Regions from separate parts of the Weizmannia acidilactici genome, predicted to be linked through region 2. Evidence: riboswitches for the same ligand, from Rfam matches in the RefSeq annotation. Region 2 holds a riboswitch; each other region holds the start of a gene.

Region 1 (8,064 bases), on a different contig from region 2:
TGCGGCTTCCGGATACTTATGGTGAGTTCCTCCCCCACGGCTTGATGGGCTTTTGGGCTTCACTCATTTACGCCTTTTATGCGTTCGGCGGGATCGAAGTCATCGGCTTAATGGCGATGCAATTAAAAAACAAGGACGATGCGCCAAAGTCGGGATCGATTATGTTAGTCTTGTTAACCATCATTTACGTGCTCTCGCTCGGCCTTACCGTCACTATGGAACCATACACGGCTTTTAACGATAAAGAAAGCCCGTTTGTCAAGGCGATGGATGATTATCATCTTACTTTTTTCCCCCATGTATTTAATGGGGCGATTATTATTGCCGGATTTTCCACCATGACTGCTTCTCTGTTCGGGGTAACCAATCTACTTGTCACCTTGTCGGATGACGGAGACGCGCCAAAACTGTTCGAGAAAAAGATCAAAAAGTGGAAAAACCTCCCCCTTCCATCACTGGCACTCGCTACCGCCGGTTTGGTTTTATCCATAATTACTGCGCTTCTTTTGCCGGGGAAAATTTACGAATACATTACAACAGCTGCCGGGATTTTGCTTTTAATGAACTGGCTGTTTATTATCCTCTCCGCAATGCGCGTGTTAAAAATGAAAGGCTCTGACAAAATAATGGGTTATATCGGTATGGTGGTTCTGCTGCTCTCGATCAGCGGGACACTGGCGGAAAAAGAAATCCGCCCCGGGTTTTATGCAAGCTTGATCGTCATGATATTTATCATCGCCATTGCCATATTGGTGAATCGGAAGAAAAACCGCCGTCAGGCAGATAGCCCCGCTCTCGAATAAGCGGGGTTAACCCTCCGTTTTTTCTTTTCCAAAAATAAAGCGCAGTTTTTCTTGTTCCAGTTTCAGTTTGGCATCGAACGCCTTTTCATTTTTCTTGAATCCTTTGATGAGGTTTGTTTCTTCGCCGGCTAAAAGTTTTTTTACATTCGCCTGGCTGATTTTTTTGCCGAGTATGACTTTCGGAAGCGTAAAGGTGCATCCCGATTTTTGATAGGCGCTGCAGCCGTAAAAATTGCCTTTATCAACGATATCGCCGCCGCATTTCGGGCATTTGCCCATCTTTTTGCCTAATGTATATTTCGATTTCACCCTTTTGATCTCATCCACTTTCAAACCGGAAAAATCCCATTCGTTTGCGGATTGGACTGCATCGTGCACAATTTTGGCTGACAGCTTTTTTGACTGTTCCATGAAGCCAGCCGGGGATGCCTGCCCTTTCCCGATTTCCCGGAGACGCTGCTCCCATTTTGCCGTCATTTCCGGGGAGGCGAGGATTTTACCGCCGACCGCGCGGATGAGCACTTTCGCTTTATCGGTTGCATATACCTGATTTTTCTTCACTTCGATATATTTACGCTCTTTTAATAAAGTGATCACCCCTGCCCTTGTTGCTTCCGTCCCGAGCCCTTCGACATCCGCCATCACTTTTTCAAGTGCTTCATCTTCAATAAATTTTCCCGCTGTTTTCATAAGCGTAATCAGCTGTCCTTCCGTATACCGTTTCGGCGGCTGGGTTTTGCCTTCTTTTATCTTGACATCCTTTACAATGCCCTTATCCCCCTGTTTGACTTCCGGCAAAATGCGGTCTTTCTCTTTTTCATTTGCAAAAATGACTTTGCGCCAGCCTTCTTTTTCCATCTGCGTGCCTTTTGAAATAAATTCGGCGCGCCCGTCCACCAGCGTCTTAACCGTAGTATAATGATAAACCGCATTTCCGTAATGGGCGGCAATGAGACGTCGCACAATCATATCGTAAATTTTCCTCTCGTCATTCGGAAGATTTTCCGGGTTTACCACCTGTTCAGTCGGGATGATCGCATAGTGGTCAGACACCTTTTTTTCATTCACGAAGCGTTTATTGTTGATGATGGAGGGGTGCGGAAGCGGGAAAAACGGGGCATACTCAGGATAAGTCTGCAGTTTTTGCAAAATATCCGGAAACGTTTCGGCTTCCCCTTTTGTGACGTAATTGGAATCGGAACGCGGGTAGGATACGATCCCTTTTTGGTACAGAGACTGTACCAGATCAAGCGTTTTTTTCGGTGGGAATTTAATAGCCTGGTTTGCGGCCGCCTGCAGTGACGATAAATTAAACAGAAGCGGGGGCTGGAATTCTTTTCTTTCTTTTTTAAGCGCCGCAACTTTTGCCGGTTTTTGTCGGCAAAATGCGGCGATCCGCTCCGCCATGGCGGGGTCTTTTAAACGCGATTCGCCATTTTTTACCCACTTTCCTTCGTATTGTTTGTCATCAAATTGAAACAAGGCGGTGACTTCCCAAAACGGTTCAGGCTTAAAATTTTCGATTTCAAGTTCCCTTTTTACAATTAAAGCAAGGGTCGGCGTCTGGACGCGTCCGACAGAAAACACATCATTGATCCCTTTTTGCTTTAGAAGCAGGCTGTAGACGCGCGAGGCGTTCATGCCGACAAGCCAGTCCGCACAAGCGCGAGCATATGCCTCATGATATAAAGAACTGGTATCTTCGTCATGTAAAAGATTCCGGAACCCTTCCTTGATCGACTGCGGTGTCAGAGAAGAGATCCATAAGCGCTTCAGCGGCTTTTTGATGCCGGACAAATGGATGATATTGCGGATGATCAGCTCCCCTTCTCGGCCGGCATCGCCCGCATGGATAATCTCTGTCACACGCGCATCTTTCAGCAACTTTTTGACGGTATGAAACTGCTTATATTTCGTTTTGGAAACTTCATATCGGAATTTTTCCGGAATGATCGGCAGCGTTTCAAGCTTCCACTGCTTCCAGGCGGGGTTATAGCTTTCCGGCTGCACGAGCTGCGCCAAATGGCCGACCGCCCATGTGCAGTAGGCGCCTTCCGGGAAAATGTCATTGGGACGGATCTCGATATAGCCCTGGCGTTTTACAAAGGGAAAAACCGAACAAAGGGTGAGCCCCTGGTCGGGTTTTTCGGCGATGATCAATGGAAACGACAAACTCAACCACTCCTCTCGATTTCTAACCTTACTTTACAATGTTTTCCGGAAAATGCCAAGGCAAAATAAAAAGCCCGGCTAAACAAAACACTTCGTCTGAGCTTTGTTTAGCCGGGCGGCCTCCAAAAATTCAGTTGATCCCCCATCGTACCCTTTTCACTTCCTGATGTATATGCTATTTTTTTGTTTCTTCCATTTGCGCATAAACACATTAGTCCAAAATCGTCACCTGGATCGTGCGGCGCCCCCAGTTCATTGCTTCACCCGTATTCGGCACAAGGACGTCGATGCGGTTCCCTTTGATGGCACCACCGGTATCGCCGGCAACAGCCGTTCCGTAACCTTCCACGTACACTTTTGAGCCGAGCGGAATAACATTCGGGTCAACGGCGATCACTTTTGCGTCCGGATTGTTTTTCAAATTGATGCCGGTCGCCGTTACGCCGGAACAGCCCGGATCATTGGCCGTATAAGCCGTTGCCGTTACGGTTATTGTCCTTCCTTGCGGGCGGGAAGTGGTTTTTTCGGATGTTTGTACATTTACCATCGGCTTTTTCACTTCCACCCTTGCCTGATCCGTATTCGTTTTTGCCTGAACGGAGACGTCTGCAGAATCATCCTTCACCGTAATCTTGCTCCGGGGATTGGTATGGATGACAATTTCGTCATTTGGGAAAATGATGTTGGATGGCAGGTCGTTCCATTTTTTTAATTGTTCGACCGTTACTCCATATTTGGCCGAGATTTCCGAAAGGGTATCCCCGGCTTTAATGACGTAAACTTTTTTCGGGGAAATTTTCAGTTTTTGTGCAGGATAGATGGTTTCTGTGGAAAGCTGGTTCCATTGCTTCAATTCTTTGACGGATGTGTTGTATTTTTTTGAAATCCCCCAAAGTGTATCCCCCTGTTTTACAGTATAAGTATCCGGGGCGGCGGCTGAAGCATTGGCAGCCATCACACTTGTTAATGTCACCGCAGCCGCGAGTGCTGTTACTGCTTTTTTCATAAAATGCAACCTCCTCTTTTTGCCGACTTTCCGCCAACACCAAAAATGCTAACATAATGAAGTAACAGCCCGATAACGGGAAAGTGTTGATTTGGTTACACAAAAAGCAGCCTTTGTAATATCGTGAAAAATTTGTAACATAGGCATATTGTCATAGTTTCGCGCATAGATACAAAAAAACACCGTCGAATTTCGGCGGTGTTTTTCAAACTTTACTCCTGGTATTCGATTTTTGTCAATGGGTCTTTTGCCGGCCCTTCTACAACTTCCCCTGTAAAAGAAAATCTTGAACCGTGGCACGGGCAGTCCCATGTCCGTTCCCCTGAGTTCCATTTCACTTCGCACCCCATATGTGTGCAGGTCGTATCGAGGAGATAGATGTTTCCCTCGTTATCCTTATAAGCGCCTGCCCGCTTTCCGTTGATACGGACAACGGCGCCTTCATCCGGTTCCAATTGTTCCAATGGTTTATCCGGCAAATCAAACTTTCCTTTTACAAGGTGCTCTGCTACATCCACATTTGCGGAAACGAAATTCTTTACCATTGGATCCGCTTCAAAACGCTGCGGTGCGAACATTTCCACATAAGGATTTTCTTTTTGCAAAATCAGATCACGCATGATCAGGGCGGCAACATGGGTGCCCGTCATCCCCCATTTTCGGAAACCGGTCTCAATGAAAACATTCGGTTCCATTTTCGTAACCGGCCCGATATAAGGGATTTTATCCAGTGTCGTTAAATCCTGCGCCGACCACCGGCAATAAAATGTTTCAATCCCGAATGTTTTTTCGGCGAATTCCTGCAATACTTCATAATGCCGGATCATCGGACCGCCCTGGCCGGTTTTATGGTTTTCGCCCCCGACCAAAAGCAGTTTTTCACCTTCCGCTTCCACTTCACGGAAGGATCTCGTTGGCTGTTCGGTATTGATATACATCCCGCCCGGAAATGGCTTTTCGGGCTTTACCGCAATTAAATAGGAACGTTCCGGGTACATTCTTGTAAAATAAAGCCCTTTTGCATCGTAGAAAGGATAATGCGTGCAAATGCAGACGTAATTGCAGGAAATCGTGTGCCCTTTTTCCGTTTTGATTTTAATCGGGTTGCCGTATTCAATGTCTTTAGCCGTTGTATTTTCGAAGATCGGGACTTGCTTTTCCATTAAAAATTCGACTAAAGCTTTTAAATACGAAAGAGGATGGAATTGTGCCTGGCGTTCCATTTTTACCGCTTTTTTCGCGGGGATCCCGTCCGGCAGCCTATCCAGCCATTCGCCATGGATACCGAGCGTATCATATGCCCGCATTTCTTTCTCAAGTTTTTCAAAATAATCATCCGAATTAGTGTAAAGAAAGGCAGCCTGATGGGAAAAACTGCATGAAATGTCGTTTTCACGAATGATGTTTTTAATCAAGGACGCGGCCGCTTCATTAGCTTTGTAATAAAGCCCGGCCCTTTCTATGCCGATATGCTGGATCAGTTCATCATAAACGAGGCCGTGTTGTGCCGTAATTTTCGCCGTTGTATGGCCGCTTGTGCCGTTCGCAATTTCTCCCGCATCAAAAAGCACAGTTTTTATTCCTTCTTTTGCAAGCAAATATGCCGTCACAATCCCGGCCATTCCTGCGCCGGCAACCGCCACATCCGCCTCAATGTCTTCTTGCAATGAGGGAAAACGCGGTAGTGATACTGTTTTGCGCCAAATTGGTTCCGGATAATGCGGAATTGATTTTTCGTTCATCGTTTAACCTCCCGAGTCAGACTCTCAATAATAGTCTTCCCCGGAGAGGAAAACGTAAACATGATTTTAGCTGTTGATCAGTTTTGTTGTAATTTGGCGCATAATGTCACCCCTGCTGATGACGCCTACAACGCGCCCGGCCGGATTGACAACCGGCAATTTTTTAAAATGGTGTTTGGCTAAAATACTTAAGGCGTTTTCAAAATCGTCATCCGGTTTCACCGTATACAGTTCCCGCCGTTTCATGATTTTTTCAACAGGCAAGTCAAGGCTTTGCGCAAGCTTTTCGTTAAAATCTTCACGTTCGTTCACGACGATTGTGATATAAAAATCGTAGACCGTCCGCGCTTTCGGCTGCAGGAAGCGAATGACATCCCCGTCGCTGATCATTCCGAGCAGCTTCCCCTGTCCGTCGACGACAGGGACACCGCCGATTTTATGGTCAACAAGCACTTTTAACAGCTCCCGGATCGTTGTTTCTTTTTTCACTGTTATCACATCGCGGATCATAAAATCTCTAACTTCCAATTAAATCGCCCCTTGTGGTTATAAGGTTTACAATTATTGTAAACCTTTACCGAATGGGAAGCAATGAGAAAACAGCCTAGCCTATTTTAGGATATTGGTTTGCCTTAATGTCCAAGGCTGCCCGGGTCGGTATATTTGCCGTAATCCGGAACCGCTGCTTCGTCAAAACGCGGTGCCAAGTTTTGAAGGCCTTCCCTTCAGTTCAGCGTCCGACATCGGGATAACGTTGCTGCAGACAGCACTCGATGCTTCAGCCGTAGGAGTCTCTTCTTACCCGCTTAAATCCAAAATATAGACGGTCATCAACAATAACATTTAACAGAGCCAAAAAGAAAAAGCGGATATGCCCCGCGCAAGGGAGACATGCCGCTTTCACATTTAAAACCATCCAATTTTTATCCTTTATGCCGCTTTCCGGTGTTCGTGCCGGTATTTTGTCAACAACTGCGGCGCGGCATTAAACAGAACTACTGTGATCGCCGCACACAAAACCGTATTGCCGATCATCGTGCCGCCGTTAACGATTAGCGAATACATAAAAGCGGATTGTCCAGCCGGCGCGTAAGACCCCCAAAAAACAATTCCGGCGATAAAATGCCAGAAATACCGGGCGATGCTGCCGACGAGAACCGAAAGGGACATCCATACAGACATGGCCCCTTTATGCCCTAAGCAGCTGCTATTTTGGATCAGCGGGCGCAATAACCCTGCGAAGCCGATAAACGAAAAGGCGACCGGATATTCCATAATGCCTTGCACCGGGTTCAAAATGTCGTTCGCATCTCCTGTGACAAGCTGCAGGAGGCTCCAAATAAAGCCGGACAATACGCTTGCCATGAATCCCCAACGGAACGCCACTACAAAGATTGGCATCATCGCAAACGACAAGGAAATGCCCGATGTCACTTTTATGGACGGCAGCAAATCCAACACCATCGAGAATGCTGCAAAAATCGCCGCTTCAATCATGGCCTGCAAACTTAAATTTTTCATTAAAAAATCCCCCTTTTGGCATGCATGAACATAACTGACCATGGGAGACAAGAGAAAAGCATTCCACATCCCTACGTCAGCATTAACTGGACAGGTTCAAAGGGTCAGAACTTCACGTTCACTCTCAGCTAAACGCTCCCCCTGTGGTTACGTTCATGAAGTTGTCAATTTTTAATATAAACCTCTTTTTGCAACATTTCAACAAAAAAGATTATTTGTATGTGTTAAGTTTTTCTCGACACTGTTTAAATATCGGGTATTCCAAGACACCCTCGTATAATAAGTTTCGATCCTATTAAATGAGTCAATTTCAGTTGAATGATTGTTCTTTGACAAGTGAATCTTTGATGTTTTCGGGTCGAGCCCCGAAAACATCAATTTAGGACTTGGGCGTTTCGTGATGTTCCTAGATAATGTTCTTAGGATCATTTGGGTTAACGTTGAGAACACTCTGTAGCTTTGACTACTTAAAAAGTCTGCGTCCCCAGTTTTTGCCCGACCTTCTAACCCGTAGGCTGTTCCTCCGGTGAACACCACGCTGAACGTGGCAGCGTTCAGACGCAGCTCGTGGCTCCGGATGAGTTCTGATAAGCGAGGCTGATTGATCGGCAAACCATCTGGGGGCATCCCGAAGCGCCTGATCCCTTGATCCTAAAATGAAAGGAGGTTCAATCCAATGAAACTTTTTGTCGGAATTGATGTAAGCTCAAAGGACATGAAAGCCTGCCTTATGAATCAGGAAGGCGAAACGCTTAGCACCCTTACAGTTGCGAACAACTTGCCAGGTGTTACTGAATTGCGTAATGCCATTGTCCATACA
Region 2 (8,064 bases):
ACCACTGCATCCAGTATGTTACGGCTGTCGGTTTGATCAAAGGCAATATTACGGCCGATGACTATGAAGACGATGCAGCGAAAGATCCGCGCATCGATGCACTAAGGGAAAAAATGAGCGTAGTGGAAAACAAACAGTACAGCATCGACTACCTCGATCCGAACAAGCGCTCAATCGCCAATGCAGTGCAAGTCTTTTTCAAAGACGGCACGAGCACGGAAAAAGTCGAGGTTGAATATCCGCTCGGCCACCGCTTCAGAAGGGAAGAAGCGATCCCGAAAATCATCTGCAAGTTTTCGAATAACCTGGCGACCCATTATTCGGCCAAGCAGCAGGAATGGATCAAAGCAGCTTGCCTGCAGGGGGAAACGCTTGAAAAGATGAACGTGAATGAGTTTGTCAATCTATTTACCTTGTAGAAAGGGTGTTGCACCATGGTTTGGATTGTCAATCAGCCGTCTTCGCAGGAGGTGCTTGCAAAGCGGTTTAAAGAGCTGATGCAGGCGCCGGGCATTTTGCAAATCCCGGGCACACATGATGCAATGGCAGCATTGGTTGCGAAAAATACGGGTTTTGAGGCGCTTTACCTGTCCGGCGCCGCTTATACCGCCAGCAAAGGGATCCCGGATCTCGGCATGATCACATCGAGTGAAATGGCGGAGCGCGCGCGTGATATTGTGCGCGCGGCCGATCTCCCGGTGCTTGTCGATATTGACACCGGGTTTGGAGGTGTGCTGAATGTTGCCCGGACAGCGCGTGAAATGGTTGAAGTGGGGGTTGCGGCCGTGCAAATCGAAGACCAGCAGCTGCCTAAAAAATGCGGCCATTTGAACGGGAAACAGCTTGTTGAAGCGTCGGAAATGTGCGAAAAGATCAGGGCGCTGAAAGAAGTGGCTCCGACGCTTGTTGTCGTTGCCCGTACGGACGCAAGGGGTGTGGAAGGCGTGGAACAGGCTTTGGAGCGTGCAAATGCCTATGTAGAAGCAGGGGCGGATGCGATCTTCCCCGAAGCATTGCAATCTGCCGATGAATTCCGGATGTTTGTGGAAAAAATCAAAGCCCCACTTCTCGCGAATATGACAGAATTTGGCAGAACCCCGTATTACACCGCGGAAGAATTCGCGGATATGGGCTATGCGATGGTCATTTATCCGGTCACATCGCTGCGCGTCGCCGCAAAAGCATATGAACGGGTATTTGAAAAGATCAAAAACGAAGGCACGCAAAAAAATGCCCTTTCCGATATGCAGACAAGGAAAGAACTGTACGGCATCATTTCTTATGATGAGTTTGAAGCGCTCGACCGGTCGATTGCCAAGACGATTCTTCCGGTCACACCGGATAAATGAACATAAACCAGCCTAGAAAGGTTCTCCTTTCCGGGCTGGTTTTGCTGCTTTAATATTACCCGTTTGTCTTTTGTCCACTTTGCCTGTCCCTTTTTGCCTGACGTGGGCTTCCTCTTTTTTCACCGTTTCAGATATATGTTCAGTATCTTCGACAGTGCGTTTACCGATGACGATTTCTTCTGTTTTCCCCGGTTTTTTGGTCACTTCTACCCGTTCTTCTACGATCGGCACTTTAATCGTTTCCGAACCGTCAACGGCTACATCTGTTTTTCCATCTTCCAATAGTAATCAGTGGTAAAGAAATCTTTGATTTATCCCAAAGCGAACCGTTTTGTTCTTTTTGGAGTGTCGCCGAATGATCAACATTGCGCCGGTCCGGTTTTCTAGTTAACCAGTATCATTTCCATTCGTAATGACTGAAATATTGGAATTGCTGTAGCCTTTTGTGGTTAACCGGTCCACTGCATCAATCGTATCCTGCAGAGTTGGGGAAATGCCGACAACTTTTTTGATACGTCTATCTTTCTCCATTGAGATGATATTGGACTTTTACTCGGTAGAAATAGGAGTAACCAGGTTTCATAGACTTTGACAGGAACAGAAAATTCGGCAAATATAGAAATGAAAGCGAAAAATGGAGGGAAAACCATGGAAGAATCAGTCTACCTTTCCCAAGATGCCGTTGGGCTGGCCCAACTGATCAAGCGGAAAGAAGTGGATGCAAAAGAAGTGCTGGAAGCGGCAATCGACCGTATTGAAAAAACAAACCAGGGCTTGAATGCCGTAATCCGGACGCGTTATGAAAAAGCAAGGGCGGAAGCAGAACAGATCAATTTGGATCAACAGCCGTTTGCCGGAGTACCGGTGTTATTAAAGGATATTTCGCAGGCGGTAAAAGATGAACCCCTTGCATCCGGCTCGAAATTGCTGCAAGGAAACCTCGCCAGGGAAGATTCCTATTTTACGGCAACATTAAGAGAAGCAGGTTTTTTGATCCTCGGCCATACGAATGTGCCGGAATTCGGGCTGAAAAATATTACGGAACCCGAGTTGTACGGGCCGGCAAGAAATCCGTGGAACCCCGGGCATTCGCCGGGCGGATCAAGCGGGGGCGGGGCGGCTGCCGTCGCATCAGGAATGGTGCCGGTCGCAGGTGGAAATGATGGCGGCGGTTCCATCCGCATCCCGGCTTCTTTTACGAGTTTAATAGGATTAAAACCGACGAGGGGGCGGACGCCGGTCGGGCCGGGAAGGGGACGGCAATGGCAGGGTGCCGCGGTTGATTTTGTGCTTACACGGACGGTCAGGGACAGCGCAGCGCTTCTTGACGTACTGCAAACGTTCCAGCCGGAAGCCGCATTCCAAACACCGCTTTTTTCGGGCAGTTATTTACAAGAAATCGAACGCAGCGGCGTGAAGAAGTACCGGATCGCCTTCTCCGTTGAATCCCCGGTCGGAACACCCGTCAGCCGCGAAGCAAAGCAGGCTGTCTATGAAACGGCCAAATGGCTTGAAACGCAGGGGCATGAAGTGGAAGAAGCGGAAAACGGTGTGGACGGCAGGCGGCTGATGGAAAACTATTATTTGATGAACTGCGGGGAAATGGCCGCTGAAATGATAGACTTGGAAAAAGCAATGGGGCGCCTGCTTACAGAAAAAGACATGGAAATCGTTTCATGGGTGCTGTATCAAGCCGGAAAAAATGTAACAGCCGCCGAATATGCACGCAGCCTTGCCGAATGGGACACAGCCGCAGCACAAATGGCCGAATTCCATCAAACATACGATCTTTTTATGACGCCGGCCACCGCTTTTTCGGCACCGAAAATCGGGGAACTGACGCAAACTTGGGAGGAAAGGGAAAAACTGCTCCGGGTTACCGACCTGCCGAAAGAAAAACAGCAGGCCCTTGTCTATGAAATGTTTGAGCCGAGCCTGACATTTTCCCCGTTTACACAGTTGGCGAATTTAACCGGACAGCCGGCTGTCAGCGTGCCTGTCCATTTAACGGCAGACGGACTTCCGATTGGTGTCCAGTTGATTGCTCCAAAAGGAAATGAGCACTGGCTGTTTGATGTGTCCTGTGCGATTGAACAGTCCGAACTTTGGGTTGGGACGCAAGAAAATCTGAATTTTTGAAACCGATGCCAAAACAATATTTTCAAAGGTGTTTTTTCGCGGTACAATATAGTAAGAATAATCAAACAAAGGGAGCATGAACATGGAGATGATGATTGAACAGTTTTTACATTTGCCGACAACCTGCATATCCGATGCGATGAATGGAATGAACAACCTCGATCCGGAGATCAAGCCTTTAAACGATGGTTTTAGATTAGCCGGCCGGGCTTTTACAGTGAAAATGCCGGTCGGGGATAATCTTGCGGTGATTCAGGCAATACGGGAAGCAAAACCGGGGGATGTGCTGGTGATTGATTCAAAAGGCGATTTATACCGGGCGATTGCCGGTGATTTTGTTCTCGGGATGGCGAAAACGCTCGGCATCCAAGGTGTTGTCGTTGACGGCGTGATCCGCGATATTAAAGGAGTTTTGGCGTTGGATTTTCCGGTCTTTGCAAAAGGTACAACCGTTGCAGCCGGCGGAAAGGCGGGAAACGGCAAAGTGAATGTCCCAATCTCTTGCGGCGGCGTACCGGTACGCCCCGGGGATATCATTGTCGGGGATGCGGACGGGGTTGTTGTCGTGCCCCGGGAGAAAGAAGAAGAAGTCTATCAAAAAGCGGCGAATAAGCTGAGAAAAGACGAAGAGCGGGAAGCAAAGGTAAGCGGCAACCGCGAAGAGATTTTGAAATACTTGGACAAGATGCTGCAAAAAGCAGGGAAAACGGTGTAAACAATTTTTTGTTGTGCAACCGGGATTTCATGTTACAATAATAAACAGAAGGATTTGGTCCGCATTGATGATGAACAGAGCCGAATAGGAAAAGAGCAGGGGAGCCGGTTTGGCTGAGAGGATGCGGTTTGGCATCGACCCTTTAACCTGATCTGGATAATACCAGCGTAGGGAGCCATATAAAGAATCATGTTTTGGGAATGACTGGCTTTCTTGCGCACGCAATGAAAGCCTTTTTTATTTATTGACCAAAGGAGGAGAAAATCATGGGAAAATCAAAGCAAGTAACCGTTTCGTTTTCGGTGGTTCCGCATATCAAAACCGATGACTTATATGGTGTCGTCGACCGCGCGATTGAAGTGGTCCAAAAATCCGGCGTGCGTTATGAAGTCGGCGCGATGGAAACCACGATGGAGGGCGATTTGGACGAACTGCTTGAAATCATTAAAAAAGCGCAGGATGCCTGCATCGAAGCCGGGGCCATTGATGTGGTCACCTCGATCAAGATCCATTACCGCCCAAGCACCGGGGTGACGATTGATGAAAAAATTGCAAAGTACCGCACACAAGCGCCGCAGCCCGTTCGTTAACGCTTGCCTCACTGCTGCCTGGCTCGTCTTTCTGCTTTTTTTATGGCAGGCGGTTACGACAGGGTTTCATGTTAGTGAATGGATGCTGCCGAAGCCGACGGAGGTGTGGCAGGAAATGGCAGGCATGAAAGGGATGATTTGGCCCAATATTTGGCAAACTTTAAAAGAAGTACTGATCGGGCTAACCTTTTCCATTGCCATCGGTGCGGCCATTGCTGTCTTGATGGACATGGTTCCCATTTTCCGGGCGTTCATCCAGCCGCTGCTCGTGGTCTCGCAAACGGTACCGATTGTGGCGATTGCACCACTTCTCATCGTCTGGTTTGGTTTCGGCCTGCGCCCAAAAGTGATCGTTGTGATTTTGGTCTGCTTCTTTCCGCTGGCGTTAAGCATTTTGGAAGGGTTCCAAACCGTGGACAAGGATCTGATCAAACTTTTAAAGACGATGCATGCGACAAAATGGCAAGTGTACCGGAAAGTCAAATTTCCGGCTGTGCTTCCCTATTTTTATTCCGGCTTAAAAATCGCCGTTACATATAGTGTGATGGGCGCCATTATCGGCGAGTGGCTCGGCGCAAGCGAAGGGCTCGGCGTCATGCTGACAAGGGCAACGAAATCTTTTATGACCGCCCGCCTGTTTGCCATCTCGGCCATCATTGTAGCACTGACATTTCTTTTATATGGCGCCGTTGAAACGCTGCAAAGATTATCTGCGCCATGGTTTTACAGAAAGGAAGACGATCAATGAAAAAAATTTGGATTGTGCTATCTGCTGTTATGCTGCTTCTTGCGGCGGGATGCTCCGGCAGCGGGAAGAAAAGCAGCAGCAAAAAAGCGCTGCAAAAAGTGACGGTTGTACTGGACTGGTACCCGAACACAAATCATACCGGCCTGTATGTGGCCAAAACGAAAAACTACTATAAAAAACAAGGCTTGAATGTAAAAATCATCCAGCCCGGCGACAATATTACCGCTGAACAAATGGTTGCATCCGGCAAAGCCGATTTCGGGATCAGCTACCAGGAAAATGTGACAACAGCCCGGGTGGAAGGTATTCCGATTGTTTCGATTGCCGCCATTATCCAGCACAACACATCGGGTTTTGCTTCCCTGAAAAAGGACAATATCACCTCGCCGAAAGATTTTGAGGGGAAACGTTACGGGGGATGGGGCTCCCCATCTGAAGAAGCTGTGATTAAAACAGTCATGGAAAAATACGGTGCCGACTACAGCAAAGTCAAAAACATCGTGCTCGGGCAGACGGATTTTTTCAAATCGATCGGGCGTGAAGCCGATTTTGAATGGATTTATTACGGCTGGGACGGCATCCAGGCAGAGCGTGAAGGGAAAAAATTGAACATTATCCTGGTGAAAGATTTGGATCCTGCACTTGATTATTACAGCCCTGTCATTATTACAAGCGAAAAGCTGGCGAAAGATGATAAAAAACTTGTCAAATCTTTTATGAAAGCTACTGCGCAAGGATATGAGTTTTCGATTAAGCATCCGGAGCAGGCGGCCGATATTTTTATCAAAGACGTGCCGGATACAAATAAAGGCCTGATCCGTGCAAGCCAAAAATGGCTGAGCACAAAATACCAGGATGATGCGAAGGAATGGGGGGTTCAGAAGGAAGAAGTGTGGAGCAGGTATATGAACTTCCTTTATAAACATAAGGTCATCAAGAAAAAAATTGACATCAAAGCTGCCTACACAAATGAATTTCTTCCTGGACAGCCATGATGTACTTGCAAATTGACGGCGTTTCGAAAACGTTTGGGGGAAATAAAGTATTATCCGATATCCGCGCCGACATCCGGGAAGGCGAGTTTTGCGCATTTGTCGGCCCGAGCGGCTGCGGGAAAAGCACCTTGCTGAATATCATTGCCGGCATCGAAAAGGCGGACAGCGGGGAAGTGAGGCTCTGCAGCCGGCCGTCAGCTGTTCAGGATGCGATTAGTTTTATGCCACAGCAGGATTTGCTTTTGCCATGGCGGACCGCACTGCAAAATATCGTCCTTCCGCTGGAAATGAAGGGTATGCCGAAACGGGATCGTATTTCCAGGGGAAGGGATGTGCTTCGGCAATTCGGGCTGGAAGATTATGCGGACCACTATCCTTCTTCTTTATCCGGAGGCATGCGGCAGCGGATCAGTTTTTTGCGGACGTATTTGTGTGAAAAGCCGCTCATGCTGCTGGACGAGCCGTTCGGAAAGCTTGATGCTTTTACGAAAATGGATGTCCACCGCTGGCTTCTCGATTCATGGGAGAAAGGGAACCAGACAATCTTAATGGTGACCCATGATTTGGATGAAGCGATTTTGTTATCGGACCGCGTCTTTGTGATGTCGCAGCAGCCATCGTCAATTATCCACGAGCTGAAAGTGAACCTGCCGCGGCCGCGCAAACTGGACATGCTCGCTTCAGAAGAATTGAAAAAAGATAAGGATGAACTGTTAAGTGAACTTGCTTCCTTTTTAGGAAGGTGACAAGAATAAGCGGAACTGGCAATGTCGAATGATGAAAAAAGGTGTTGATGCCTGGGCATCAACACCTTTTTTTAATGATTCAGCATATTGAATGCCGCAAATTTTTCGACGACAAGGCCTGTATGGTCAATTTTGGCTGCTTCTACTGACATATGGGGAAAATGCGCCTGAAGCGTTTCCGCCATTGCTTCTGCACGACCGAACGGCACCAACGAAATGATCGTCGGGCCGGCGCCGCTGATCACAGTGCCGTATGCGCCGAGCGATTTGGCCAACTGCCGGATTTCCATAAATTCCGGAATTAATTTGATCCTGTACGGTTCATGAAAACGGTCCTGCTCCATCATTTTGCCGGCCAGTTCATACTGCCCGCCGATGAGTGCGGCGATGAAAAGATTGCTGGCTGCGCTCCCCTTTACAGCTTCTTTCCTAACATAAAATTCAGGGAGCACTTTCCGCGCGTCTTCTGTTTTCAGTTCATAATCCGGGATAAACAGCAGCAAATCGGCCATAATGTCAAAAAATGGTACAACTTCGAATCGTCCGTCCCCATGCTCCGCCGAGACAATCAGCCCGCCAAATAACGACGCAGCAACATTATCGGGATGCCCCTCAATCTTGGAAGCGAGATCCAGTTTCTCCTGCGGGGAAAGGCCGAGATTTCCGGCGTAGTTGGCCAGTTCTATTCCGGCGACCACAGCCGAGGCGCTGCTTCCGAGCCCGCGGGCGAGAGGGATTTCGCTGTCTACAACCACTCTGCACGGGGCAAGAGAAGCGTGATA
Region 3 (8,064 bases), on a different contig from region 2:
CAGACTTAGGGGTCCTTTTTTATCGAAGAATGTTGATGATCGAGAAATTCACGCACTTTCCGCTTTTCACACGCATCGCTAGCCTCCTCGCTCGTACCTTAGCACGAGGGGGCTCTTCTTGCTCGCTTATCCCGCAGGAGTCTCGTAAATTTCGCGATCATCAACAGGTAAGATTCCATATGCTATATTTTTATTGGATGTGCAGTTATCGCGCTCCTGGGCACCATGCTGCCGATAAAGCCCCTGCCGCAAAGCGGTTGGGAAATGGAATATCAAAATAACTTAAAGCTATAAAAATAATGGGGTGGGAAAATGAATGTCATTCCAAAAAGCGATATGCCGGAAGCTGTTGTAAGTGCATTTTTTACCAAACATTGGGATGCTCGGAAATGGTGATTTCAAGCGGCATATATAAATGTGACAAACTGGATGGTTTTGCCGCAGTCAGCGAAGATAACAAGATGATTGGTTTAGTTACTTATATAATAAGAGAAAACGAATGCGAGATGATCTCACTGGACAGTATCGTGGAAGACAAAGGAGTCGGATCCGCCCTCCTGAAGGAAGTTGAAAAAGCGGAAAAAGAAAAATCATGTTCGCAAATCAAACTGATCACAACGAATGATAATTTGCATGCGCTGAAGTTTTACCAAAAAAAGGGTTACAGGTTGGCCAATTGTTTATAAATGCCGGTGAAGAGGCAAGAAAAAGAAAGCCGGGGATCCCGCTTATTGCAGACAACAGAATACCGATCCGGGATGAAATACTGTTGGTAAAAAAACTTTAGAAAGAGTGGGCAATCACGGCTGAATATGTAAAAGAATCCAGAAAATTTATTGTAAGCATACCAATTATTTTCGCCGGCTCAACCGTCATTGTCATGAACGAAAAGCGCGAGATGTTATTCCAGTTCCGCTCCGATACAAAAGAATGGAGTTTCCGGGCGGGTGCGATGGAAATAGGTGAAAGTTTTGAAGAAACGGAAAGCCCGCGCATTGTATGAGGAAACCGGCCTGCGCGAAAGCATCTTTTCGGTTTGTTGATCTGTTGCCCGGAAAAGAATTATATTTCCGGTATCCAAACAGAGATGAAATAACAATGTCATCGGCGTTTAGATCGCTGAAGGGGCCACAGGCGAATTGGCCATGGAAGACGGCGAGAGCTTACACCTAAAATATTTTTCGCTTAAACAACTGCCTACAATTTGGACGAAAGAGCCAAAATCATTTTAGAAAAGTACATTTAGCCGCCTTCAAGAAGCAATGCATGCTTCATGCACTGCTTCTTTTATTTTTTCCATTATATTGGCCAAGCAGAAATGGACGCTGGCGTATCAAATTCGCCGATTTCCAAAGAATGGTTGCCGTTCGGGATCACTTCGATTTGAAAACGGGTTTGGCGCAGCTGTTCAATTTTGTCAATATCAAAATGCAGGTCCTGATCCCCGATCACGAGCAGGCCGGCATGTCCGCTTTTCAAAAGCGATTCAAAAACCGGTACAATATTTAACAGCGGTGTAAGCAAAATTTTCGAACCGGAAAAACCCTGCCTTTTCATCAGTGCATTCGCGATGGAAATCGTCCCGAGCGACTTTCCGAGAAAAACACTATCTTGATATTCCCCGTTTTGGAGCACTTCTTCGATCACCGTATCAATGTCAGCCATAAGCGTTTCCGTAACGTCCTCAAGCGGCTTTTTCAGCAGATCGGCTTCATACGCGTAATGGATCTGGACAACATCGATACGGTTTTCCAACATCACCATCGTAGCATAGTAAAGGAGCGGTTTTTCGTATGTATACCCGTCGCCGGAGAACATGAAGCAAATCCGATCAGAATCTGTTTTGGCATGCGTATAGCGGATTGGATGACCCGTGTGTAAAACTTTATTTTCGGCCATAATTTGGATGTGCTTTCTCCCCTTTCATGTAAGGTTATTCCAAATACTCGTCCGCCAAGCTTTCACGAAGATAATGCGCCATACCGGTTTTAATTTTTTTAAAGCCAAATTTTCGGTAAAATGCTTCATTTCCCGATGGTGGAGATCAAATGGACGCAGGAAACACCGCGCAGTTCACGAAGCAAATATTCCATGATGTACCTTGCGACGCCGCGGCCTTGAAAATCGCGGTGTACGACGACATCGTAAATGGCAGCATTAAAAACGCAGTCTGACAGTGCCCGGCCAAAACCGACAATCCTGCTCCGACGCCAATGCAGTCACATTGCTTGAAAAACCTGTGTAATGATCGCTTTCGTATGATTATTCCAGCCGACAGATTGATAGATTTCTACCATTTCATCCAAATTTGCCTGTGAAAAATCATCAAGAATTTTAATGTCCAACAGATCGTTTTCCTCTCCACTTATTGTTGATACAATAATTTCCGAAACGGCTTCCGCCAAGCTTCGGCCAGCGCTTCTACGCTTAAAATTTCCGCCATCGCAGCATAATTCGTCTTATCATGATATCTGATTTGATTGAGATACAAAATGGAAAGCTGCTTTTCCCCTTTTTCCAGCAAAATGAACCGATCATTTTTTTGGACAAAGCCTTCTTTCAAGACGCGCATGTAAAAGCCGGTATAGCCGGTTTCTATGATATCAGCCGGAAAACGATCCAATTCGTATCTTGCCGCAATTTTATAGCACGGTTCACGCGGCTGGGACACTTGTACAACCGCTTCCCCCATTTGAAAAACATCCCCGATATGTATATCCGCTTCCGTCAGCCCGGAAAGTGTAATATTTTCGCCGAACGCCCCGGGTTCAAACGTGCGGTTGAACTTTTTTTCCCATACAGGAAAATGGTCAGCAATATAGACACAGACCGCCTTGTCTTCGCCTCCGTGATGGACGATATCCGCCTGCTCGTCGCCCTCAAAATTGATTTTTGCTAAAAAAACCGGGCCGTCCTGCGGTGCTTTAAAAATCCCGCTCTGCACAACTTTCTTTTTATACGGCAGTGGCTGCGGTTTGCCAACATTTACCGAAACGACAACGCCCTTTGCCATTCATCATCGCTCCTTTTTAAACTGTTTGTCTAAATTTTACCATAACGGAAATCCGGTTTGATAAACAATTGAAAAAAGAATATGAAAATGGAACGGGATCCCTTAATTTAAACACGAATATTTCACTTTTTCATCAACCGCCCTCATATATTCATTTTTATCTTCCACATGGTTTTCGATATCAAATGGTAATGTTTCCAATACTTCTTTTAACTGGATGTTCCGCTGTTCTTGTCTTGGTGCGAAATCATGCAGTCCCTGAATGCCAGTCGCATTTCACCTGTCTGTCAATCAGATTAAATAACGCTTCCTTATGATGTTGCTGCAGAAATTCTACGTATAGTTGACCATCAATGTTATGATTGAACATCACCATCCCCTGTCAAATTTTACTTTTTTGTGAATTTATAATGCTAAAATTTAATTAAGATACGATGAACCGGAGGATGATATGAAATTTAGAAAAGCTGCACCAAAAGGTGGAAGGGATTGCGAAAGTGCATGTGGATGCGTGGAAAACGACTTACAAAGGGATCGTGCCTGATGCCTGCCTGGACACCCTGACATACGAGGAAAAAATAACACTTTGGAATCAAGTGCTGGCCGATTCCCACCAAACTGTATTTATGACTGAAAATCAAAAAGGGAAAATGATCAGTTTTACCGGCGGCGGTAAAACGAAAGCAAATAAACAAGAAAGCTCCGGTTATTTAATAGCCATCTATATTTTAAAAGAATCCCGGCGCTAAAGTACCTGGCAGGAACTGGTTGAAGCATTATTCACACAAATGAAAAAGAAGGGGTTTGAACCATACTTGTAGATGGATTTGAAGAAACCCCTCCCGTTATTTCTATGAAAAAAGAAACAACAACCATTGGAGATTCCGATCTCGGTCAGCCGGTTTACATATGGAACATTTAGATCATCAAGTTAACTCTTTTTTCAAGGCTGCCGCAGCAATTGCTGCATCTCCAGCACCCGCAATTGCAGAAATCACCGAGATGCCATCAGCGCCGGCTTCTATGACGCTTTTTGCATTGCCGCGGCCAATTCCGCCGATCCCGACGATTGGCAGCCGGATACCGTTTTTCCGCATATCAGTGATCACAGATGTTCCTTGCGCCGCTTTTGCATCTTCTTTCGATTTCGTCGGGAAAATCGGGCCTACCCCGAGATAATCCGCCCCGCCGTTTACTGCTTGCCTTGCTTCTTCGACAGTATGAGCTGAAACACCGATGATTTTATTCCCGATTTTTTCGCGAACCGATTCCAACGGCTCATCTTCCTGCCCGATATGCACGCCGTCCGTATCCAGTTCCAAAGCCAAATCAATATCATCATTTACGATAAAAGGAATGCCATGGTTTTTGCATATCCATTGCAATTCCTCTCCAAGTGCTTTCTTTTCATCTCCTTTAAGCGCACCTTTTCCTTTTTCCCGGAACTGAAATAAAGTAACACCGCCATTGATAGCATCTTCCAACACCTGCTGCGGGCGGGACTGGCAGTTCGGGCTGCCCATAATGAAATACAATTTCAATGCAGCGCGCAAATCTTTCTCCTCTATCATTTTACCATGCTCCTTTTCCTGTACGCCCAGTGGTTTGTCGGCCCGTGCCCGTTTCCGATTTGGATGCCGTCTTCAATCGCAGCCGTAATAAAATCTTTCGCTGTTGCTACTGCATCGAAAACGTCCGCGCCTTTTGCCAGCTCTGCCGTAATGGCGGATGAGAACGTGCAGCCGGTTCCATGTGTATTTTTCGTTACGAATCTTTTGGCGGTGTACTCGTAAAAGTTCCGCCCATCAAAAAGCAAATCGCGGGATACCGGGGAATTTTCGTGGTGGCCGCCTTTAATCATGACATACCGGACCCCGGAATCTGAAATGATCCGGGCTGCTTCTTTCATATCCGGGAAATGATGGATCTTAATTCCTGAAAGCTCTTCTGCTTCGGGAATATTCGGTGTCACAATGAATGCAAGGGGGAGCAGCTTATTTTTTAAAGCGTGTATCGCTTCCTGCTGCAGCAGCGTTTCCCCGCCTTTGGCAATCATCACCGGATCGACAACGGTTTTTTCCCAATGATATTCCTTGATTTTCTCCGCAATAGCCTCAATAATGGCAGAATCAAACAGCATTCCTGTTTTTAATGCGTCCGTCCCCATATCTTCCGCAATCGAATCGATTTGACGGACCACCGCTTCCGTCCCTAATGGAAAAACGCCCTGGACACCGAGCGTATTTTGGGCGGTTACGGCGGTAATCACCGACATGCCATACACTTCCAGTTCCTGAAACGTTTTTAAGTCCGCCTGAATGCCTGCACCGCCGCCACAGTCGGAACCGGCAATCGTCAACGCTTTTTTCATTGAATAATCCCTGCTTTCTTTTCAAACGAACCATACGCTTCCAAATCCTCGGCACTAAGCGTTGCAAGCTGGTTTAAAAATTCGATTTGAAAACTTCCCGGCAAATCCGCTCTTGCTTTTTCCCGTGCGATTTCGGCAGCTGTACCGTACATAACAAGTGCCGATACGGCAGCTGTAACCGGATCTTTTTCCACAGCCAAAAACGCGCCGCAAACGGCAGACAAGAGGCACCCGGTTCCAGTCACTTTTGTTAATATTGGATGGCCGTTATGTACGAGATAGACATCAGACCCGTTTGACACCGCATCCGTTTTCCCGCTCACCACTACCGTTGTGTTGAGTTCTTTCGCAGCTCTTAGCGCCAGTTCGCCGGCATCCAAGTTGGTTTCTCCTGCATCCACTCCCTTAATCTTCGACTTCATTCCGATCAGATTTGCGATTTCCGACGCATTGCCCCTGATGGCGGTAAAATTTATTTCCTGCAAAAGTTTCTGTGCAGTTTCCGTCCGGAAATGCGTTGCCCCTGCAGCAACGGGATCGAGCACAACCGGAACATCGTTTTCGTTTGCGGATTTTCCCGCTAAAATCATCGCATCGACTATTCTTTCATTTAAAGTGCCGATGTTCAGTACAACCGCATTTGCTGCTTTCGCCATTTCGGCCGTTTCTTCCACGGCATCTGCCATCACAGGCGAAGCCCCGAGGGCCAAAAGCCCGTTTGCCGTAAAATTGGCAACGACAATGTTGGTGATATTATGGATGAGCGGATTTACCGCCCTGATTTTTTCAAGCAGTTCAATCGGTTTTGTTTTTTCCATTTTGATCTCCTCCTAATCCATTACGAGTCCACCGGCGACGACAAGTTTTTGCCCGGTCACGGCTCTTGCCCATGGAAATGCAAAAATAGCATTGCTTCTGCATCATCTTTCCGATTCCGTGATTTTTTTATAGCAGCGTTGTTGCTTCTATTTATTTAAGTATTTTCTCCTAAATGTTCCTGTAAATCTTTTCCTTTTTGCTCACTTTCAAAATAGTAAATGACAACTTTCGCCCCCCTCTCTTGCAAAAGCTTTTACAATTGCCCTTCCCAATCCCCTGCTTCCGCTTGTTACAAGCACCACTTGTTCTTCCAGTTTCATTTATCCCATCCTTTCCAATGCAAAAAAGCCAGGCCCGTAAAGACCTGACTTGATCAGCAAAAAGTATTGTTCATTCAAAATCCTACTTTCCTACGCCGGTATGATCCGGATCAGGTCCAAAGGGTTGAAAAACAAATGTTTTTCTCTCAGCCCGCCATTTGGGCACCCCTAGTAGTCTGAAATATTTACTTTTTACCAATTATATGCTTTTTATTTTCCCTTGTAAAGTGTACACGGGCACATTATTCGGCAAAAAACAGTAAATTTTTTCGAATTATTCCGGATTTTTCGCGAAAAATTAACATATGCACTCTATATTACGAATCATTATGCCTTTAGTGGCTTGACATGGAGCTTCTGTGGGCTTAGCTTGATGGCAATGGGGCGAGAAGAAAACAATGCTAACTAGCATACCATGCCCATCACTCCATATCAAGCCGTGTATTGAATATGATACATCTGGAATCATTTGAAAATCACAATCTGAAATAATATTGAAATTCAAAGTAAAGTCTTACAATCTTTTCAAAAACACATAGCTTACTTTATCGTAATCCATTTTTTCATAAAACCGGTGTGCGTCTTTTCTCTGCAGGCCGGATGAGAGGGAAACAATGCCATACCCCTTTTCTTTGGCCCACTGTTCTACATATCCAATCAGCCTGGCCCCGTAACCTTTTGACCGGCATGCTGCATCCGTAACCAGGTCGCACACCCAGATAAACCGTCCGTTGTAAAGGGTCATCATCGGCATAAAACCTGTTACCGCAACGATTTTTCCGCCTTCATATACAGCAAACATTTTATAATTTGCCGATCGGGCTGCTTCTTCGACCAATTGAAGATAGTGCTCCTCATCCAAATGCACGCGCAGCTGTTTCATCACCGGAAAAGCTGATTTCCATTCCTCCCGGTTTGTCAATTCCTTTATTTCCATTTTCAACATCTCCTTTCATACTGGCTCACACTCATTTAATCACAATCTGGTATAATCAAAAGGTCCAGATTCGAATTTTTGATAGGATCCAGTAATGCAGATTGGAGGCAGAAAAATAATTGAATTAACGCCGTTTCTAAACAAAGAAAGCAATATCCCGCTGTATATGCAGCTTGTTGATTTTATCAAGCAGGAAATTTTATCCGGCAACATCCGCCCGGGTGAAAAATTACCGTCCAAACGGAAACTGGCTGAATATCTCGGGTTAAGCATCAATACGATTCAATCGGCCTACGAACAATTGACGGCGGAAAGCTATGCAGAAAGCAGGCCGCGAAAAGGGATATTTGTTGCGGATTTCAAAAATGATCTCCTCCCGGAAACCGTGCTTTTCCATCAACAGTTACATGAAAAAGCCGGCCAAGAAAATGAACAAATCAAAATTGACTTCAATTCCGATACATAGTTGAATAAAATATACTCCAAGTAAAGAACCGTTACAAAAAATGCAAGTTCACCGCTGCCTTCCGGTAATTGGGATGAAAGGTAAACCGGCGCAACAGCTGTAAAGATGAGCAGAAACAACAAATATTTTTTAACAAGG
Region 4 (8,064 bases), on a different contig from region 2:
TTTCAATTTTCCACTTAGTATTTCTTCCTTTAAATCATAAATAATTTTTAAGTACTTGGGATCGTTCATGTTTCCTCCTAAAAAATGGTGATCTAATTACTACTAATTAACGTTATAACCGGTTAACACGTTAACTCTACATTTAGAATACATCTTTATGAAAACGATTTCAACTATTTTGTCAAAAAATAATTCTTATACTTCTATAAAGCAAATTTTACTGTTCTAAAGTAATTTCTAATTATCTCATAAGAAAGTAGGACATTCTCATCCTTAAAGCAAAAAAATTTTCTTTAACATTACATGCATGGATTATTCAAGTATATTGTGAAAAGTAAATACGAAGACAATAGTCTTAGTCCATCCTCTCTCTAAGAATCAAAGATTTAATAAAAATGTTTCAAGAACCTTCTTCTGTTTTCTGATTCCTTTCTTTCGTTCTCTGACAAATCTAGCCTTCACTTATAGCACTATCTTCTTTTCATACGATTATTATAAAAAATCTTTTCTCTCGTTATTTAAAAATTAACGGACTAAAATTCCATATTAAAAACAGGCTGGGACAAAAGGTTTTAGACCATAAGAAATCCGAACGTTATTCGAAAACTAATTTAAGTTTTTCGATAAAGTTCGGATTTTATTGCTATTTTAATGTTAAAAATAAACTGTTATTCGATTTTATGACATTCAATTTTAGTTTTGTCCCAGCCTCCTTCTATTATTGATTAGTCAGGACTTTTAAATATTAGAGCTAGATAAGTTAGGTTTTTCCAAGTGATATTATTATCCGCAAATTTTTGAAATAGGATTTATAATTGTTTGACTGATTTTCCTGCTATGTTAAATAATTTTTATTGTTTTAACATTGGATACAGTTCAGGTTGGCGTTCTTTTAATAAATTTAATGACATTAACCCCGTAGCTCTCGTTTTTACAATTTCTTCTTGAATTTCTATATCTACCGTTACCATTTTTTCTTCATAGCCAGTCGTTGCTACAATATTACCTGCTGGATTCACGATTTGACTGTGACCATAATAATCGTGATCTCCATGCATACCAACAATATCTGAAGAAATAAACCAGCATTGGTTTTCAAAAGCTCTTGTTTCATCTAACATATTGAAATATTTGCCCATCTGATCGTGTTTAGGATTACCGCCTACTTCCATCATTGGCCAAGCAGTCGGCATTATTAACAATTCCGCACCTTGTAATGCAAGCTCACGAGTTGTTTCTGGAAACATCTTGTCATAACAAATCAGTAACCCAATTTTTCCAATAGCTGTCTCGAAAACTTTGAATTCATCACCGCGATAATAAGCATGAACTTCATCACCTGGTTGATGAATTTTCCGATACGTACCAATATGTCCTTCTGGTCCCAGTAATACTGCAGAGTTATATAAACGGTCATAATACTTTGGATCCCGTTCTGTTAATCCGAAAACGATATACATATTATAATTAGCAGCAAGTTTTAATAAACGCTTCGTTGATTCTCCTTCAGGAACAAGTTCCGCTTGATCATGTTGATAGGAAATATTGTCATAATCAATTGCAAATAGATTTTTTAAGTATCCTTGTAGTGATTGCTCTGGAAAAACAATTAATTTTGAACCTTCAGCAGCTGCCTTTTGAATAAATGATTCATATTTTTCAAGATTTCTCTTTTTATCATACGTGACCTTCATTGAAACTGTAGATACTTTTACCATATATGATACGCCTCCTTAATGTAATATAAATTAACATTATATTGTTATTTATTATTACAATCATTATTTTATAACTTTTTTAAATAAAAATCAATTATTTTTTGAAAAAAAGCACACAAATCACGTTATATTTTATAACATATTTATTCTTACCAAAGTGATGTTTCTAGGATAAAATTGAAAGCTACAAAAAAATTAAAATACAAATACTTACATACTTTTAATCTTGCAATCCCAATAAAAATATAGTTAACTATATTTATGCATGGTTATTGTTCTGAACCGGATAAAAATTCCGGTGTTGGAACATAGGGTTCGGAGTTAGTCCGGACGGTCGGGTGGCTCTTTTTATTACAAAAAAACTTCATGAAAGCTCATGACTTTAGTCATTGAGATGAAATGAACAGGTTTTGAAATGAACCTTATGTATAGATAAGAACCTGCCGATGTTGTTTAAGGTCAGTTAATGCCATATTATATTTTTCACATAAAAATACGAATAATGACGGTTTTAGTCAAAGTTCGTAGTTAAATAATAATTGCTTCCTCGCTATTTAATGTTTAGTTTAAAGCCTCCCAAAGCTGTCTATACTGGGTAATACTACTAAATTACCTGGGGTGATAGTCTTATGAAAAACTTTGAAGAAGAGTATAATGTATTCCAAGATGCGTTAGAAATACCTAAACCTTGGTATGTTTTCCATAATGAATTAGCTAAAGAAGAAAACACCTTACACATTTATATTGAATATCAATCAGGAGCGGAATTTTCTTGTCCTAATTGCGGTAAAACGGGATGTAAAGTTCATGATATACAAGATCAAGACCGGACTTGGAGACATCTAAATTTTTGGCAATACAAGACCATTCTCCATGCCAGAATGCCACGAGTAAAATGTGAGTCATGCGGTAAAATACGTACGGTTGTCATTGATTGGGCACGTCCAGGAGCTGGATTTTCATTATTATTTGAGCACCATGTGTTGTCGCTAATGGTTGAAATGCCTGTCGCTGCCGTAGCTCGTGAAGTAGGCGAACATGATACGCGCCTTTGGCGAGTATTTAAATATTATGTCAACAAAGCCATGGAAAACATAGATGTATCTAATGTCACTCATATAGCGATGGATGAAACATCACGAGCAAAAGGCCATAAATATGTGACATTTTTTATTGATATGGATACCAAACGCCTAATTTTCGCTACTACTGGTAAAGGTGCAGAAGTACTGCAGGTGTTTAGCCAGTTTCTGGACAGTAAAGGGGTTTTACATTCCCAGATTAAAGAATTTTGTTGCGATATGTCACCAGCCTTTATTTCGGGTATTGAAGAGAAATTCCCGAATGCAACGATTACGTTTGATAAATTTCATGTCATGAAAATGGTAAATGAAGCATTAGATCAGGTACGAAAACAAGAATTGAAACATAGTGATTAGAGAAACTTTTTTGGTTTTGCCGTCTTTCTAAAATAAAATGCCGGCGGGATGCCGGCCAAGTTTCCTTATTTAGATAGATTTGTAAAAGCTTTTTCAGCATTGATATGCGTTTTTGTCATTTTGGTTTGATAGAGCCAATCTGATACTTTTTCCCAGGATTTTGGATCCTGATAGGCGAATGGTTTATTTTTTTCATCCATCAGCGGCAGAAGGATTTGCAGGCTCTTTGTTTCCACATTTTTGTCAAGCGGCGAAGACGGATCCTCGTGCTTCAATAAAATGGCAAGCCCTTTTTGCGAGTGCTTTTCGACATATTGCTGACCTTTTTCTGCTGCGGTGAGGAATTTTTTAAAAATTTCTGGCTGCTGTTTGAGCTTATTTTCGTTTGCGATTAAAACAAGCTCGTAATAGTCCGGTACGCCGTATTTTGCAGGGTTAAATGTTCGTACAGCGTGTCCTTCTTTTTCCAGCAGCAGCTTTTCATGATTCACAAAGCCGCCGATGATGGCATCTGTTTTATGCGTCGCCAGAGCAGGAATTAAGTCATATCCGACATCTACCGTTTTTACTTTATTTGGATTTCCGCCATCTGTTTTAACCATTGTACGGATGGCTGCTTCATAAAGCGGGATGGATGAGTAGCCGACCGTTTTTCCGGCTAAGTCTTTCGGGGACCGGATATTGCTTGAAGCCGGAACCATCACCCGATTAAGCGTATGGCGGACAACTGCGCCGAAAGATTGGACAGGGATGTTTTCATCACGTGCCATTAACACTTGCGGCTGGTAACTCAGCGCAATATCTACTTGATTGGCGGCGACAAGTTTTAATGGGTCGTTTGTATCAGACGGCATTTTAATGCTGACATCCAAGCCCTGTTCTTTAAAATACCCCTTTTCCTGCGCAACATAAAGAAAAGAATGGACAGCATTTGGATACCAGTCGAGCATAATGGTTATTTTTTGCAAATGATGTTTTGATGTGTGGTCTGCCCGGCTGCTGCAGGCACCCAATATCAATGCAAGCGCAGCCGTTAAAATCCATAGTTTTTTCATTGGAAAGCCCCCTTAAGCCTTTGTTCTGTATTTCAAAATGCTTTTTTCGATCGCGTAAACGAGCAAAAATAATATCATGCCGAGCGCGGACAGCAGAAAAACAGCAGAAAAGACAGCTCCTGCCTGCAAATATCCGGACATCCGCCTGCTGAAATAGCCGAGCCCTGCGTTTGCCCCGAGCCATTCCCCGATCGTAGCCCCGGTAACGCAATAAACAATGGATAATTTCAGCCCGGACAAAAATGAGGGAAGCGCCATCGGAATATGGAGCTTTCGAAAAATCACCCACGGCCCGGCGCCCATTGTCCGGAACAGGTTTTGATAGGCGGAATCAACAGCTTTTAGTCCGTCAAAGGTACTGATCACAACCGGAAAGATGGCCGTTAAAATAATAATGGCGACTTTGCTCCAAATCGTGTAACCGAACCACATCATAAATATGGGCGAAATCGCAACGAGCGGTACAGTTTGCGAGATCACAAGAAATGGATAAAAGATTTTTTCCGCTGTTTTGGAAACATACATGATGACGCCAAGCGCGACCCCGCCCGCAACGGATAAAATAAACCCGATGCAAACTTCCTCCAATGTTACAGGCAAATGCACGGCGACTAATTGCCTGCGGTTTGCCATAAAAGATTCATAGATTTGGGAAGGGGAGGGCAGGATAAAAGACGGGACAAACCCTTTCTGTACGATCCACTGCCATCCGCTGATTATCACGATCGTAACAATACAAAACAGCCCGTAATCTTGCGCCCATTTTTGCCACTTCATTTACTCGACCCCCTTTGTTGTGCATGATTCACCGTTTGGGCCATACTCCTTCCGCAAATAAAAAACCGCCCAATTCCGGAGAAATGAGCGGCCGTAATGTCACATTATGTACTCACTTCCCTCCGCTGGTATGATCCAGATCAGGTTCAAAGGGTCCGAAGCATGGTGCCCCGTCTCAGCCAGTGGCTCCCCTAGTGAAATCATGCATATTTTATTCGTTTGGAATATAAGCAATTATAGCATAATCAATTGAAAATCGGAATGGTCAGCTGGAATAAATGGCCGGCAGTAAATTTTCCGGCCGTATGCGTAATTGTTACTTTTGCATTGAATGTGTGAGATTAAGGCCTTTGTCAGATGATTTATTCCTAAGTTCAATCTCAATTTGTTCAAGGCTTTTCCCTTTAGTTTCCGATACTTTTCTTATTACAAAGATAAATGCTAAAACACCCATAATGCCATAAACGATGAACATCGTGCTAATGCCAAATTGTTCTATTAATTTAGGAAAAGTTAGTGAAACAATTAAGTTCGCAAGCCAGTTTGCTACACTGCCGATCCCCATGCCGATTCCACGGATTTTAAGCGGGAATATTTCCGACAACATGACCCAAACAACCGGCCCCCAAGTTAATGAGAAAAAAGCAATATAGACAGCCAGGCATACGACTGTAGTCCAACTGGCGGCAGGGGACGAGCCAAGCAAAGCGCTTACAATCCCAAGTATAAATAAAGCGATCGACATCCCGGCATTTCCAATGAGTAAAAGCGGTTTTCGACCAACTTTGTCAATAATGAGAACAGCAACGGCTGTTATGATGACATTGACGATCCCGATTCCAACGGTTCCTAAAATTGCAGCAGAATCACCGAGACCGATTTTCGTAAATGTTGTCGGGGCGTAATAAAGGACAGTATTGCATCCGATAATTTGCTGGAAGACAGCCAGTCCGATGCCGGCGATTAGAGACGGGCGTACCCATGCTTGTTTTACTTCTTTGAAACCGCCTTGATTTTTTTCCAGTTCATTTGCAAGTTTGATTTCTTTGATTTCTTCTTCAACGCCTTGGTTTTTCCTCATAAAGTTTAAAATAGACCTGGCTTCCTTTTCCATTCCTTGTTTAAGCAGCCATCGGGGACTTTCTGGCAGAAAAAACATTCCAATCAGTAGCAATAGACCGGGTATGAATGCAAATCCCAGCATCCAGCGCCACCCTCTAGAAGCAGCAAAGGCGTAGTTGATAATATAAGCCAGTAAAATTCCGACCATAATCATCAGCTGGTTTAGGCTTGACAATGCTCCGCGGATAGCAGTCGGTGCCATTTCCGATAAATACATTGGCACAAGCGCAGATGCACTTCCAACTGCCAATCCAAGTATGATTCTAAAAAGGATTAAGATCCCTGTATTTGGGGCCAGTGCCGAACCTAATGCACCGATACAAAATATTGTTGCAGCAAGCAGGACAACCTTTTTCCTTCCCCATCTGTCTGATAATGCCCCGCTAATCGCTGCACCAATCATACAGCCGAATAAAATGGAACTAACGACAACCCCTTCTGTCCATGATGTTAAGTGTAAATCTCTTTTTATGAAAAGAAGGGCGCCGGAAATTACCCCTGTATCATAGCCAAACAACAAACCGCCTAATGCTCCGAAAAAATAAATCAGGCCATTATTTATTTTAAACTTCATTTATTTTCCCTCCCAAGTTTTGAAAGATCAATTGGTTTTCCTTAAATCAAACAACTGGTGATTGATCGCAACGGTATGCGGATATACATCTTTATATACTTGGTAAAATGCCTGATAGCGGCTGACATTCTCAGGTATCGGTTCGAATGTTTGGCCTGGTTGGATAAAAGCTTCTGTGCAATCTTTTAAAGACGGGTACCAGCCTAATCCGCTTGCGGCGATCATGGCGGCTCCCATACCCGGGCCTTGTTCGTTCTGCAGTTTGATGACTGTCGCATTAAAAACATCGGCCTGGATTTGCAGCCATAAGTCGCTTTTGGCGCCACCGCCGATCGAAATGACCGTGTCTATTTTCTTTCCGTAGTTGCGGAAAATTTCAACACTTTCATGAATCGAGAACACAATGCCTTCAATCACTGCGCGGGCAAAATCTCGTTTCGTATGGGAACTGTCTATTCCCGTAAATGTGCCACGGATTTTTGCATCTGCATAAGGTGTCCGTTCCCCGACAAGAAAAGGGGTAAAAATCAGCCCGTTGGCGCCGATTGGGGAGAGCGCGGCTTCCTCTAATAAATCCGTAAACGGCTGGCAATTTGCGAATGTATCTTTAAACCAGGACAAACTATATCCGGCAGCCAAAGTGACGCCCATTGTGTAATAGGAATCTTTTTGCCCGTGGTTAAAGAGATGTACTTTACCGCCGAAGTTTTTGTTTTTATCTTTTTCATAAGAAAGGAAAACACCTGATGTGCCGATACTGCAGAGTGCTTTACCTTCTTCTAAAATCCCCGCACCGATTGCGCCGCAGGCATTATCCGCCCCGCCGGCAAATACTTTCACGTCCGGGGACAAACCGCATTTTTCTGCGATTTCAGGTATTAATCTCCCAACTTCGTCTTCTGTTTCCACTAACGGCGGGCAGATTCCAGACGGGATATCAAAAGCGCGCAGGATATCCGTGCTCCACGATTTGTTTACAATATCTAAAAGCAGCGTGCCGGCTGCATCGGAATAATCCATGCCAATTGTTCCGGTTAACCGGAAACGGAGATAATCTTTCGGCAATAAAAAGACCCGTGCTTTTTTTAAATTTTCCGGTTCGTATTTCTTCACCCAAAGGATTTTTGGAAGCGTAAATCCTTCCAAAGCGGGGTTTTTCGTAATTTCAAGCAGTTTGCCGCCCAGCTCCCGTTCGATTTGTTTGCATTGTTCTGTCGTTCTTGTATCATTCCATAGAATGGCATTGCGGATGACCCGGTAGTTTTCATCGAGCAACACGAGGCCGTGCATCTGGCCGGAAAAGCTGAGCCCTTCAATATCATCCCGGGGAACTTTAGATTCTTCCACCAGTTCTTTTAAAGCCTGGACTGTTTTTTCCA

Evidence for each region. A riboswitch is a leader RNA that binds a small molecule or an ion and turns the genes downstream of it on or off. The one in region 2 is predicted to bind thiamine pyrophosphate.
Region 1: linked by a shared signal. The riboswitch ahead of thiT (energy-coupled thiamine transporter ThiT) and the one ahead of GBH70_RS11905 (MTH1187 family thiamine-binding protein) in region 2 are both predicted to bind thiamine pyrophosphate.
Region 3: linked by a shared signal. The riboswitch ahead of thiM (hydroxyethylthiazole kinase) and the one ahead of GBH70_RS11905 (MTH1187 family thiamine-binding protein) in region 2 are both predicted to bind thiamine pyrophosphate.
Region 4: linked by a shared signal. The riboswitch ahead of GBH70_RS08105 (ABC transporter permease) and the one ahead of GBH70_RS11905 (MTH1187 family thiamine-binding protein) in region 2 are both predicted to bind thiamine pyrophosphate.

What each region holds. Positions count from the first base shown of each region.
Region 1 covers NZ_BKZR01000024.1:40,853-48,916, forward strand. The annotation lists gene GBH70_RS10165 (amino acid permease) at 1-803, shown strand, start outside; gene GBH70_RS10170 (DNA topoisomerase III) at 810-2,975, opposite strand; gene GBH70_RS10175 (LysM peptidoglycan-binding and 3D domain-containing protein) at 3,187-3,981, opposite strand; gene GBH70_RS10180 (FAD-dependent oxidoreductase) at 4,194-5,723, opposite strand; gene GBH70_RS10185 (CBS domain-containing protein) at 5,790-6,251, opposite strand; gene thiT (energy-coupled thiamine transporter ThiT) at 6,654-7,244, opposite strand; TPP riboswitch at 7,296-7,396, opposite strand; partial or broken gene GBH70_RS17810 (IS110 family transposase) at 7,921-8,064, shown strand, end outside.
Region 2 covers NZ_BKZR01000032.1:16,958-25,021, reverse strand. The annotation lists gene prpD (2-methylcitrate dehydratase) at 1-419, shown strand, start outside; gene prpB (methylisocitrate lyase) at 435-1,349, shown strand; partial or broken gene GBH70_RS17830 (YsnF/AvaK domain-containing protein) at 1,362-1,631, opposite strand; gene GBH70_RS17825 (general stress protein) at 1,737-1,880, opposite strand; gene GBH70_RS11915 (amidase) at 1,998-3,488, shown strand; gene GBH70_RS11910 (RraA family protein) at 3,571-4,203, shown strand; TPP riboswitch at 4,291-4,394, shown strand; gene GBH70_RS11905 (MTH1187 family thiamine-binding protein) at 4,470-4,793, shown strand; gene GBH70_RS11900 (ABC transporter permease) at 4,744-5,541, shown strand; gene GBH70_RS11895 (ABC transporter substrate-binding protein) at 5,538-6,536, shown strand; gene GBH70_RS11890 (ABC transporter ATP-binding protein) at 6,533-7,282, shown strand; gene thrB (homoserine kinase) at 7,354-8,064, opposite strand, start outside.
Region 3 covers NZ_BKZR01000039.1:14,593-22,656, reverse strand. The annotation lists partial or broken gene GBH70_RS13140 (GNAT family N-acetyltransferase) at 313-787, shown strand; partial or broken gene GBH70_RS13135 (alpha/beta hydrolase) at 1,253-1,899, opposite strand; partial or broken gene GBH70_RS13130 (GNAT family N-acetyltransferase) at 1,934-2,345, opposite strand; gene GBH70_RS13125 (MOSC domain-containing protein) at 2,366-3,013, opposite strand; gene GBH70_RS13120 (hypothetical protein) at 3,493-3,762, shown strand; gene thiE (thiamine phosphate synthase) at 3,940-4,584, opposite strand; gene thiD (bifunctional hydroxymethylpyrimidine kinase/phosphomethylpyrimidine kinase) at 4,581-5,384, opposite strand; gene thiM (hydroxyethylthiazole kinase) at 5,381-6,202, opposite strand; TPP riboswitch at 6,594-6,703, opposite strand; gene GBH70_RS13095 (GNAT family N-acetyltransferase) at 7,038-7,460, opposite strand; gene GBH70_RS13090 (GntR family transcriptional regulator) at 7,555-7,926, shown strand.
Region 4 covers NZ_BKZR01000017.1:7,382-15,445, forward strand. The annotation lists gene GBH70_RS08085 (GntR family transcriptional regulator) at 1-69, opposite strand, end outside; gene GBH70_RS08090 (carbon-nitrogen hydrolase family protein) at 852-1,718, opposite strand; gene GBH70_RS08095 (ISL3 family transposase) at 2,348-3,157, shown strand; gene GBH70_RS08100 (ABC transporter substrate-binding protein) at 3,223-4,212, opposite strand; gene GBH70_RS08105 (ABC transporter permease) at 4,225-4,989, opposite strand; TPP riboswitch at 5,090-5,192, opposite strand; gene GBH70_RS08110 (sugar porter family MFS transporter) at 5,306-6,685, opposite strand; gene xylB (xylulokinase) at 6,713-8,064, opposite strand, start outside.